DNA from 2 places in the Shewanella sp. BJSY2023SW007 genome. Region 1 is predicted to be linked to the other one. Evidence: predicted binding sites of a transcription regulator. Region 1 holds the regulator's gene; the other holds the start of a gene.
The links. The regulator NrdR, encoded in region 1, represses ribonucleotide reductase genes. The targets are predictions, from matches to a motif close to AAACACNANATNTNGTGTTT.
Positions count from the first base shown of each region.

Region 1 (6,429 bases):
ATATGGCGTTGCTGCAACCCGGCGATACCGTACTGGGGATGAACCTGGCTCACGGTGGTCACCTGACCCACGGCTCTCCGGTTAACTTTTCCGGCAAGCTGTACAACATCATCCCTTACGGTATCGATGAGTCTGGCAAGATTGACTACAGCGAACTCGAAGCGCTGGCGCTGGAACACAAGCCCAAGATGATCATCGGCGGCTTCTCGGCCTACTCAGGCATAGTTGACTGGGCCAAGCTGCGTGAAATCGCCGACAAGATTGGCGCTTACCTGTTTGTCGATATGGCACACGTGGCCGGTCTTATCGCTGCCGGTGTTTATCCTAACCCTGTGCCGCACGCCCACGTGGTGACTTCGACCACTCACAAGACACTGGCCGGTCCCCGCGGTGGTGTGATTCTGTCGGCTGCTGACGATGAAGATCTGTACAAGAAGCTGAATTCCGCGGTATTCCCGGGCGGTCAGGGTGGTCCTCTGATGCACGTTATCGCCGGTAAAGCCGTGGCCTTCAAAGAAGCACTGGAGCCGGAATTCAAAACCTATCAGCAGCAGGTGGTCAATAACGCCAAGGCCATGGTTGAGGTGTTCCTCGAGCGCGGTTACAAGATAGTTTCCGGCGGTACCAGCAACCATCTGATGCTGGTGGACCTGATTGGCCGTGAGCTGACCGGTAAAGAAGCCGACGCCGCTCTGGGCCGTGCCAACATCACAGTCAACAAGAACTCAGTGCCTAACGACCCCCGCTCACCCTTTGTGACCTCCGGGGTGCGTATCGGTACTCCGGCCATCACTCGCCGCGGTTTCAAGGAAGCTGAAGCCCGTGAACTGACCGGCTGGATCTGTGATGTGCTCGACAATGCTCACGATGACGCCGTTATCGAGCGCGTGAAGGGCCAGGTGCTGGAACTGTGCGCTCGCTTCCCTGTTTACGGTTAACCTTTTCAAGGGAATAGGATAAACTTCGATGGCCGCTGAATTCAGCGGCCATTTTTGTTTCTGCCATTTAGCAGCAGCCGCTGCCGGCAACTGAGCACCAGGAGGCATAATGCATTGTCCATTTTGCAGTGCGACGGATACCAAGGTGATAGATTCCAGGCTGGTGGCAGACGGTCATCAGGTGCGCCGTCGCCGGGAATGTACTCTGTGTCATGAACGCTTTACCACCTTTGAAGGTGCCGAGCTCGTCATGCCCAGAGTGATCAAGCGCGATGGCAGCAGGCAACCGTTCGATGAGGACAAGCTGCGCGGCGGTATGCTGCGCGCCGCCGAGAAACGTCCGGTTTCCATGGATAAGATTGAAGAGGCGATCAGCAAGATCAAGTCCACCCTCAGAGCCACAGGCGAGCGGGAAGTGACTTCGGAAATGATCGGCAACCTGATGATGGATCATCTTATCGAGCTGGATAAGGTGGCCTATATTCGCTTTGCCTCCGTGTATCGTGCCTTTGAAGATGTGTCAGAGTTTGGTGAAGCGATTGCCAAGCTGGAGAAAAAATAGGCTGTCAGTCACAGCCAACTGTTAAGTAACGGAAACCCCCATGTGGTCCAATACTGATATCGCCATGATGAGCCGCGCCATAATGCTGGCTCGCCGTGGCCGTTATACAACCCGTCCCAACCCCAATGTCGGCTGCGTTATCATAGATGCCGATGGCAAGATTGTCGGCGAAGGCTGGCATCAGCGTGCCGGTGAGCCCCATGCCGAAGTACATGCCCTGAAAATGGCCGCTGACAAGGCCCGCGGCGCTACTGCCTATGTCACCCTCGAACCCTGCAGTCACTATGGTCGCACGCCGCCCTGTGCCGAAGCCTTAATTAAACATGGCCTCAAGCGGGTGGTGGTGGCAATGACAGATCCCAACCCTCAGGTGGCCGGCCGAGGTATCGGCATGCTGCAGGCAGCCGGGATCCAGGTGCAGAGCGGTCTCTTGGCCGAGCAGGCCAGAGCGTTGAATCCAGGCTTTTTATCGCGGATGGAGCGAAATCGCCCCTGGGTCACTCTCAAGCTGGCGGCGAGTCTCGATGGCAAGACGGCGTTGGCCAACGGCGAGTCCAAGTGGATAACCGGCCCCGAGGCGCGCCGCGACGTGCAAAGGCTCAGGGCCCGCAGCTGCGCTCTGCTCACCGGCATTGAAACCGTATTGGCCGATGACCCTTCCTTGAATGTCCGGCACGCTGAGCTTGGCAGCCTGGGTGAAACCTTGAGTGAGCAGGAACTCATTCAACCGCTGCGAGTGATACTCGACAGTAACTGCCGTATGCCGCTCGATGCCAGGTTATTGAAGATTGTCAGCCCAGTGCTCTTGGTCAGCTGCCGCCCCTATGAGGATGAGTTCCTGGCCGCTTTGCCGCCTTATGTCACCACTTTGGTGTTGGCCGGTGAAGACAACAGAGTCGATATCGCGGCGCTGCTGCAACACCTGAACCAGAGCTGCAATGCGGTGTTGGTCGAGGCCGGGGCAACGCTTTGCGGCGCCTTTATTAGTGCCGGGTTGGCCGATGAGCTGTTGCTCTACCAAGCCCCGAAACTGCTTGGCGCCGCTGGCCGAAACCTGCTGGCCTTGCCAAACTATCAGCAGATAGCCGATACCCCGGCGATACGGGTAACAGATCAACGTAAGCTTGGCAATGATACCCGGCTTACTCTCAAGATAGGTGATTGAATGTTTACCGGAATAATTGAAGCTGTCGGTACAATACGAGCCCTGGAGCGCCGTGGTGATGATATTCGTCTGACTGTGGCCAGCGGCAAGCTGGATCTTGGCGATGTCCAATTGGGTGACAGCATTGCCACCAACGGCGTGTGTCTGACCGTGGTTGAACGCCTGGCGGATGGTTATGTGGCCGATATTTCGGCTGAAACCGTTAGCCTCACCGGCTTTGACCGCTACAGTGTCGGCACCAAAGTCAACCTGGAAAAGGCGGTCACGCCAAACACCCGCTTGGGCGGGCATCTGGTCAGTGGCCATGTGGATGGTATGGCGCGGGTCATCAGCGTGACCCCAAGGGGCAAGGCGCTGGAGTTTTGGCTTGAGGCGCCTGCTGAGCTTGCCCGTTACATTGCCCATAAAGGCTCCATTACCGTCGATGGCGTCAGCCTTACGGTCAACGAAGTGGATGGCCGCAATTTCCGTCTCACCATAGTGCCGCACACCGCCAGCGAAACTACTTTGCTTGATCTACGTCCCGGAGTTCAGGTGAATCTGGAGGTGGATCAGATAGCCCGCTATCTTGAACGTCTGATGCAGCACGAAGAGGAAGGGCAGCCCAGCGAAGGCGTGACTCTTGCCATGCTCGCCAAGGCCGGTTTCATGCGCTAGATGTGCGCAAGCACACTGGTTATCGCGCGCTAACAGGTTAGAATTCATTGATTACACAGAACAAGAGATAAAGGTCTTACAATGGCGCTACACAGTATCGAAGAGATCATCGAGGATATTCGTCAGGGCAAAATGGTTATCCTGATGGACGATGAGGACAGGGAAAATGAGGGCGACCTCATCATGGCGGCGGAGAAAGTTACCCCGGAAGCGATCAACTTCATGGCTCGCTTCGGCCGTGGTCTTATCTGCCAAACCATGACCAAGGCTCGCTGCCAGCAGCTGAATCTGCCGCTGATGGTCAGCAATAACAACGCCCAGTTTTCGACCAACTTCACCGTCTCCATTGAGGCCGCTGAAGGGGTTACCACAGGTATTAGCGCCCATGACCGCGCCGTGACAGTGCAGGCGGCTGTGGCTAAAAATGCCAAGCCGTCCGACATAGTTCAGCCCGGGCATATTTTCCCTTTGATGGCACAGGATGGCGGGGTGCTGGTGCGCGCCGGTCATACCGAAGCCGGTTGCGATCTGGCGCGTTTGGCCGGTTTGGAACCTTCGGCTGTGATCGTGGAGATCCTCAATGAGGATGGCACCATGGCGCGCCGTCCGGATCTGGAAGTGTTCGCCAAGGAGCACGGCGTTAAGATGGGCACCATTGCCGATCTGATCAACTACCGTAATAACACAGAAACCACAGTGGTACGTGAGGCCAAGTGCAAGCTGCCTACCCGTTTCGGCGAGTTTGAGCTGCACACCTTCCGCGACACCATAGACAATCAGCTGCACTTTGCCATGGTCAAGGGCGAGATTGTCGACAATATTCTGGTGCGGGTACACCTGCAAAACACCATTAATGACCTGCTGTTCTCTGAGCGTGATGAAGTGCGCAGCTGGCCGCTTGAGCAAGCCATGGCGAGGATTGCCGCCGATGGTGGCGTGCTGTTGCTGCTGGGTAACCAGGAGCCTAACGAGAGCATTATCGCCAAGGTCAAGGCATTTGAAGCCGAAGACAAGGGCGAAGTGCCGGTGACCGCCAAATGGCAGGGAACCTCCCAAAGGGTTGGGGTAGGCTCACAGATTCTGGCGACGCTTGGTGTCAACAAAATGCGCCTGCTCAGCTCGCCCAAGCGTTATCACTCTTTGGGGGGCTTTGGTCTGGAAGTCACTGAGTATATTCCCGGCGAATGAGCCGACAGAATTAATTAACCATTTCCGAATAATTGCATAGGGCGGAGGGGTAAATTGCGTGCTATCATAGCGCCACTTTTTGCCCCCGGCCGGGTGCTTTAGCCAAGTTAGGTAAGATAATGAACATAGTTCAAGGTAATATCGAAGCAAAAAACGCCAAAGTCGCGATCGTTGTATCCCGTTTCAACAGCTTTGTGGTTGAAAGTCTGCTGGAGGGTGCCGTAGACACTCTTAAGCGTTTCGGTCAGGTAAGTGAAGACAACATCACTGTGGTACGCGTACCTGGTGCTTTCGAGCTGCCTTTGGCCGCCCGTCGTGTTGCCGCCAGTGGCAAGTTCGACGGTATCATCGCCCTGGGGGCAGTGATCCGTGGTGGTACACCACACTTTGATTTCGTTGCAGGTGAATGCAACAAGGGTCTGGCTCAAGTGGGTCTGGAATTCGACATCCCGGTATCTTTCGGGGTATTGACTACAGACACTATCGAACAGGCCATTGAGCGTTCCGGCACCAAGGCTGGCAACAAAGGCGGCGAAGCTGCCCTGGGTCTGCTGGAAATGGTGAACGTGCTGCAACAACTTGAGCAACAGCTGTAATACAGGAAAAAGCATGAAGCCTTCAGAGCGCCGCAGAGCCCGCCGTTTAGCGGTTCAAGCCATCTATTCATGGCAACTGAGCGGGAACAATATTGCCGATGTGGAGCACGAGTTTCTGACCGAGCAAAACATAGACGGCGTGGATGTCGCCTACTTCCGTGAACTGTTCACCGGAGCGACAACCAAAAAGGCTCAACTGGACGAGTTAATTGCCCCCCATCTGGATCAACGTCCCATAGAGGAGGTGGATCCCGTGGAGAAGGCCATTTTGCGTTTGGCGGCTTACGAGCTGACTTTCCGCAAGGATACGCCATACAAAGTGGTGATCAACGAGGCTATCGAGTTGGCCAAGGCGTTCGGCGCTGAGGACAGCCACAAGTTTGTCAATGGCATATTGGACAAGCTGGTAGCTCGTCGCTGAACCAGAAAGAAATTAGACAAACGGTATCGTCAGATACCGTTTTTTCATTGGAAAACCGGGAGGCTGCGAACCTGTGGCCAAGTCAACAGTGAAAGAATTTCAACTTATCGAGCGCTATTTTCACGGCCGCGGCCAAGCGCGCAAAGATGTCCGCCTGGGCATAGGTGATGATTGTGCCCTGGTGCAACCCGCCGAACACAAATCCATTGCCATCTCCTGCGATACCCTGGTGGAAAATGTCCACTTTTTGCCGGATATGCCGGCTCAGGCGCTGGGTTACAAAGCCTTGGCGGTCAACCTGTCCGATCTTGCCGCCATGGGGGCCGAGCCCGCATGGATGACCTTGGCGTTGACCATGCCTAGTGTCGATGAAACCTGGCTGGAGCAATTTAGTGCAGGTTTATTTGAAGCGGCTGATTACTATGGTATTTCTCTGGTTGGAGGCGATACCACTCGCGGTCCTAAGGCCATCAATATCACGGTTCATGGCCAGGTGCCGGAAGGCAAAGCACTCATTCGTAGCGGCGCCCGCGCCGGTGATTGGATTTATGTCACAGGTTCCCTGGGTGATTCTGCCCTTGGGCTGGATATCATCCGCGGTGAATTGAAGGCGAGGGCGGAACACAAGGAATACCTGGTCAACCGTCACTATCATCCCAGCCCCAGAGTACTGGCCGGTCAGTCGCTGAGAGGCTTGGCGTCGAGCGCCATAGATCTCTCTGATGGCTTGTTGTCGGATATCAAGCATATCCTCAAGGCATCGGCCGTCGGTGCGGTTATCGAAGTGGATAAGCTGCCGCTGTCCCAGGCGATGAAAGATACAGTCACAGCGGATGCGGCACTCGACTATGCCCTCTGTGGCGGCGAAGACTATGAGCTGCTGTTCACTGTGCCGGAAGCGC
Region 1 is NZ_JBKORL010000066.1:4,592-11,020, reverse strand. Features, by position in the region: gene glyA (serine hydroxymethyltransferase) at 1-938, shown strand, start outside; gene nrdR (transcriptional regulator NrdR) at 1,048-1,500, shown strand; gene ribD (bifunctional diaminohydroxyphosphoribosylaminopyrimidine deaminase/5-amino-6-(5-phosphoribosylamino)uracil reductase RibD) at 1,541-2,665, shown strand; gene ACMHXE_RS09795 (riboflavin synthase) at 2,666-3,322, shown strand; gene ribBA (bifunctional 3,4-dihydroxy-2-butanone-4-phosphate synthase/GTP cyclohydrolase II) at 3,404-4,510, shown strand; gene ribE (6,7-dimethyl-8-ribityllumazine synthase) at 4,630-5,106, shown strand; gene nusB (transcription antitermination factor NusB) at 5,120-5,527, shown strand; gene thiL (thiamine-phosphate kinase) at 5,616-6,429, shown strand, end outside.

Region 2 (6,429 bases), on a different contig from region 1:
TCTTCCGGGCGCCAGAAGAAAGACAACTGCTTTTCGATCAGTTTCTCGAATACTTCGTACTTCTGTTGATCGTAACGGGCCACGTTAACCGCTTGACCGAGAAACATAGGTTCGCGGGTGGCATCGTTGGGGGTTTGACAAAAAATTGAATAAGCCATGATCTACTCTTTCCAAACAACGGGGCCACCTGGGCCCCGAACTTGTTACTTAATCCTGCTTAAATCTTGCAGGCGCCGCCGGCACAACCGTCGTCTTCCTTCTCGATGCTGGTAATGTCATCGAATTTGTCGGAAGCACCGTCCCGGGTGTTATGGTAGTAAAGGGTCTTGACCCCGAGTTTGTAGGCGGTCAACAGATCCTTGAGCAGCAGCTTCATCGGAACCTTGTTACTTTCAAACTTGGATGGGTCATAGTTGGTATTGGCCGAAATCGCCTGATCGACGAACTTCTGCATAATACCCACTAACTGCAGGTAACCGTCGTTGCCGGGCATCTGCCACAGCAGCTCGTACTTGTCCTTGAGCTCATCAAAATCGGGCACCACTTGCTTGAGCTGGCCATCTTTACTGGCCTTGACGCTGATAAGGCCGCGTGGAGGCTCAATACCATTAGTGGCGTTGGAGATCTGCGAAGAGGTCTCGGATGGCATCAGTGCCGACAGAGTCGAGTTACGCAGGCCATGCTGCTTGATATCGTGACGCAGAGCATCCCAATCCAGGTGCAGCGGCTCATCACAAATCTTGTCCAGATCCCGCTTGTAGGTATCTACCGGCATGATCCCCTGAGAATAAGTGGTCTCATGGAACAGCGGGCAGGCACCGAGCTCTTTGGCCAGATTCATCGAGGCCTTGAGCAGGTAGTACTGTATGGCTTCAAATGTTCTGTGGGTCAGGCCGTTGGCGCTGCCGTCAGAGTATTTCACCCCGTTCTTGGCCAGATAGTTGGCGAAGTTGATGACCCCGATACCCAGAGTGCGGCGGTTCATTGATGCCGTCTTGGCTGCAGGAATTGGGTAGTCCTGATAATCCAGCAGGTTATCCAGGGCGCGCACGGCCAAATCGGCAAGGCCTTCCAGTTCGCCCAAGTCTTTTATCGCACCCAGGTTCAGCGCTGACAGAGTACAAAGGGCGATTTCACCATTTGGGTCGTCAATATTGTTCAGTGGCTTGGTTGGCAGGGCTATCTCAAGACACAGGTTGGATTGACGCACAGGGGCCACTTCGGCGTTGAACGGACTGTGGGTGTTACAGTGATCCACGTTCTGTACATAGATACGGCCGGTGGAGGCACGCTCTTGCATCATCAAAGAGAAGAGCTCGACCGCTTTTAGAGTCTTCTTGCGAATGCTCGGGTCTTGCTCGTATTTCACATACAAACGCTCAAACTCGTCTTGATCGGCAAAGAAGGCGTCATACAAGCCGGGAACATCTGATGGGCTGAACAGAGTAATATTTTGTCCCTTGATCATCCGCTGATACATCAGTTTGTTGATCTGCACACCGTAGTCCAGGTGACGGATACGGTTGTCTTCAACACCACGGTTATTTTTCAGTACCAGCAGTGATTCAACTTCCAGGTGCCAGATAGGGTAGAACAGAGTTGCAGCACCGCCGCGAACGCCGCCCTGGGAGCAGGATTTCACCGCAGTCTGGAAATACTTGTAGAAAGGTAAACAACCTGTGTGGAAGGCTTCACCACCACGAATAGGGCTACCCAGGGCGCGAATGCGGCCGGCATTCACACCGATACCGGCTCTCTGGCTGACATACTTGACGATGGAAGAGGCCGTGGCATTGATAGAATCCAGGCTGTCGTCACACTCGATCAGCACGCAAGAGCTGAACTGACGGGTCGGCGTACGCACACCGGACATGATAGGCGTCGGCAAAGAGATCTTGAAGGTAGATACCGCATCATAGAAGTCTTTGACATACTGCAGCCGGGTTTCTTTCGGATAACGGGCAAACAGGCAAGCGGCTACCAGAATGTAGAGGAACTGGGCACTTTCGTAGACTTCATGAGTCACACGGTTTTGTACCAGATACTTGCCTTCCAGTTGTTTGACGGCGGCATAGGAGAAGTTCATGTCGCGCCAGTGGTCAATATAGCTGTCGAGTACGTCCAGCTCTTCACGGCTGTAGTCTTCCAACAGGTGCTTGTCGTACTTGCCCATGGCAACCAACTTGCTGATGTGATCGTACAGTTTTGGCGGCTCAAACTGACCAAAGGCCTTCTTACGCAAATGAAAAACAGCAAGGCGGGCGGCCAGGAACTGATAGTCCGGAGAATCTGGAGAGATCAGATCGGCTGCGGCCTTGATAATGGTTTCATGGATGGCTTCAGTGGGAATACCATCGTAAAACTGCAGGTGAGAACGTAACTCCACCTCGGAGACCGAGACGTTGTTTAATCCTTTGGCTGCCCAGGTGATAACACGGTGGATCTTATCGAGATCTATCGTCTCGCGTGCGCCACTGCGTTTGGTAACTGTCATAGTGCTATTCATTGAAGATAGGCCTTGGTTGTAATATCTGTGACAATGACGCGTCGGCGTCATTAAACCTTCCCTTGTAAAACAATCAACCGAACAGTTAACGACGGCGGCCCGAGTGGGCTCTGTTAACCGGGAGTTTTCAGTGCAAGACTAGTATGTTTGATTGCGACTGATACACAAGATATGGTGTTTTTCTATATCTCGGATAACAAGATAGTGAGGTGTGGCACTTTTTGCAAGCCTGAGTTTTGGGTATATCTTGTGGATATCTTGAGGATATTGATTGACCGATTCCGCAAAGCTGCATCATTGCTGGCGCACAGTCGTCATGGTCAAAAATCAAGCGATCTCACTCAAGGTGATCGACTGCTAAAATAAGCATCGATCCGCGATCCTGCGCAGATCCGGTCGGTTAAAGCAGCATCCGGACTGCGACTTTGATTAAGGCCTTGTCTTCCCGGGAAAACAGTGCCGATTTAGCGTTTTTCTTATCATTGTTGCCACAATGGCAGCGACATCACTGCCTGTGGATGGTTCAACTGCCAATCTGCGCCCCAGTCTGCCGGTTTATCCTCGGCCGCCAGATATCCCCACATAGCGATGGCAGAGGGCATATTGACCGCCTGCGCCGCGACTATGTCGCGCTCGGCATCGCCAAGATAGAGAATACGTTCAGGAGCGCAGTTAAGCTGCTGAGCCCCCAGTAACATAGGAGCCGGGTGGGGCTTGCGATAGCGGGTGGTATCGGCACTGATCACCGCATTAAAGCGCTTAAGCAGCCCCATGCGCTCTAACAAGGGGCGGGTAAAACGCGCCGGTTTATTGGTGACAATCCCCAGCGGCATGGCTCTTGATAGGGCACTGTCCAGCAAGGCTTCTATGCCTTCAAACAAACAGGCTTTTTGGCCGTTGACCGCGTCATATTCCCTGAGCATCGCTTGCCGGAGATGCTCCTGCTCCTCTGCTGAGGCTTGGGGCACGGCGGCTTGCACCATGGCGAGCGAGCCGTGAGAGGCCAGAGTGCGAAGAAGTTTGCGCTTATCCTCTATCGAAACGCCACGGGATGCCAGTGCCAAAGCCAGCGCTTCGGTCAGGTCCTCGGCGGTATCCACCAAAGTTCCATCCAAGTCGAACAGAATCCCTTGAAACGGCAGCTTAGGCGTCATGGCATCAGTCCTGGCGCTGACAGGCAATCATATAGTTGACTTCAACGCTCTTGGTATAACTGAATACGCCACTCAAGGGATTGTATTTGATGCCAAGCGCGTCACGGCACAATAGTTCGGTGTGTTCCGCCATGGCGATCAACTCGGACGGGCGGATAAATTTGCTGTGGTCGTGGGTACCGGCCGGTAGCATTTTCAGCACATACTCGGCACCGAGTATGGTTTGCACCCAAGACATGATGTTGCGGTTAATGGTGGAGAAGAACACCCAACCTCCGGGCTTGACCATATCGCAACAAGCCTGGACCACAGATTGCGGATCCGGTACATGCTCGAGCATCTCCATACAGGTAACTGTGTCGTAATGCCCCTGATGATTCTGGGCATGCACTTCGGCGGTTTCCTGTAAGTAGTCTATGCTGACGCCGGCTTCCAGTGCATGCAGCCTGGCGACTTCCAACGGCTCAAAGCCCATATCCAGCCCGGTGACCTTGGCGCCGATGCGGGCCATGCTCTCGGACAGAATGCCACCGCCACAGCCGACATCCAGCACCAGTTTGTCAAAGATACCGCCGGATTGAGCGTCTATATAATTAAGGCGCAGGGGGTTGAGTTCATGCAGTGGCTTGAATTCACCGGCAGGATCCCACCAACTGGCGGCCATACTTTCAAACTTGGCAATTTCCTGAGGGTCGACATTGGGTTGAGAAGACATATTCAGACCTGAAACAGCAATAATAAAGATGCGCCCATTATAACCATATAAGCCATAGGGAAGGGCAGCATAAATTGGCGCCTCAATGTGATCGATGGCACTAAAGGCTAAAAGCTGCACAAAATATCGGCAAGATTCGGTTTTTGATGATAAAAACACCAACAGAACTCATGTCTATGACAGTGATATCAGCCCCGCTCGCGACTTGTATCATGCCCTTGGCGTTTTTGGCTGCAAAGGCGGCTTTAAGGACTTCCGACATTAAATAACTGTGTTAGAATGCCAAATCACGTTTGTTGGGCTCGACAATGACACGGATTACAAGTTGTCAGCTAATTTAAGGGGATCGAGCAGTTTATGACTGATCTGGCTTTATCAATTTCGCCAATAAATATTGAAGACGAACTAAAGAACTCCTATCTGGATTACGCCATGAGCGTTATCGTCGGGCGGGCATTGCCAGACGTACGCGATGGCCTCAAGCCGGTACATCGCCGCGTACTCTTTGCGATGAACGAGCTGAAAAACGATTGGAATAAACCCTATAAGAAGTCGGCACGTGTTGTCGGTGACGTGATAGGTAAGTATCACCCTCATGGTGACAGCGCCGTGTACGACACCATAGTGCGGATGGCGCAGCCTTTCTCGCTGCGTTACACCCTGGTGGATGGCCAAGGTAACTTCGGCTCCATCGATGGCGATGCCGCGGCGGCCATGCGTTATACCGAAATTCGTATGGAAAAGCTGGCGCATCAACTGCTGGCAGATCTTGAGAAAGAAACCGTCGATTATGTCCCCAACTACGACGGCACCGAAATGATCCCGGCCGTGTTGCCGACCCGGATCCCCAACCTGCTGGTCAACGGCTCCTCCGGTATCGCCGTGGGTATGGCCACCAATATTCCGCCGCACAACCTGACCGAAGTGGTTAAAGGCTGTTTGGCACTTATCGAAGAACCTGAGCTGTCTATCGAACAGCTGATGGATTATATCCCGGGCCCGGACTTCCCGACAGCCGCCATTATCAATGGCAAGAAAGGCATAGAGGAAGCGTACCGTACCGGTCGCGGCAAGGCGATTATGCGCGCCCGTGCCGAGGTGGAAACTGAAGACAATGGCCGCGAGCGGATCATTGTTACCGAGATCCCATACCAGGTGAACAAGGCTCGTCTGATTGAAAAGATTGCCGAGCTGGTAAAAGACAAGAAAATTGAAGGCATCAGCGGCCTGCGCGACGAGTCTGATAAAGACGGTATGCGCATCGTCGTTGAGGTCAAGCGCGGCGAAGTGGCCGAGGTGGTACTCAACAACCTCTATGCCCAGACCCAGATGCAAACCTCTTTTGGTATCAACATGGTGGCCCTGACCAATGGTCAGCCCAAGTTGTTCAACCTTAAGGAGATGCTGGAAGCCTTTATTCTGCACCGCCGTGAAGTGGTGACTCGCAGAACCGTGTTTGAACTGCGTAAGGCCCGTGAACGCGCTCATATCCTGGAAGCCCTGGCTATCGCCCTGGCTAACATCGACCCTGTGATTGCGCTGATCAAGGCCTCGCCAACACCGGCCGAAGCCAAGGTAAAACTGGTGGAAACCGGTTGGCAGCTCGGCAACGTGCAGGGCATGTTGGAAAAAGCCGGTGATGACGCCGCCCGTCCCGAGTGGCTGGAGCCGGAGTTTGGTATTCGCGATGGCCTCTACTATCTGACTGAGCAGCAAGCCCAGGCTATCCTCGAGCTACGTCTGCACCGTCTGACCGGTCTTGAGCACGAGAAGATCCTCCAGGAATATGAAGAGCTGCTGGAGCTAATCGCCGGATTGCTGCATATCCTCAGAAGCCCGGAGCGTCTGATGGAAGTGATCAAAGAAGAGCTGGAAGAAGTGCTCGAGCAGTATGGCGATGAGCGCCGCACCGAAATCAACGCTTCTGCCGTGGATATCAGCCTCGAAGATCTGATCTGCGAAGAAGATGTGGTAGTGACCCTGTCGCACTTGGGCTATGCCAAGTATCAGCCGCTGAGTGATTACCAGGCGCAGCGCCGCGGTGGTAAGGGCAA
Region 2 is NZ_JBKORL010000074.1:29,797-36,225, reverse strand. Features, by position in the region: gene nrdB (class Ia ribonucleoside-diphosphate reductase subunit beta) at 1-158, opposite strand, end outside; gene nrdA (class 1a ribonucleoside-diphosphate reductase subunit alpha) at 218-2,506, opposite strand; gene ACMHXE_RS11980 (HAD family hydrolase) at 2,986-3,660, opposite strand; gene ubiG (bifunctional 2-polyprenyl-6-hydroxyphenol methylase/3-demethylubiquinol 3-O-methyltransferase UbiG) at 3,665-4,375, opposite strand; gene gyrA (DNA topoisomerase (ATP-hydrolyzing) subunit A) at 4,733-6,429, shown strand, end outside.
Region 2: nrdA (class 1a ribonucleoside-diphosphate reductase subunit alpha) is a predicted target of NrdR. The motif match lies at 2,667-2,686, and genes of this name have one in related genera.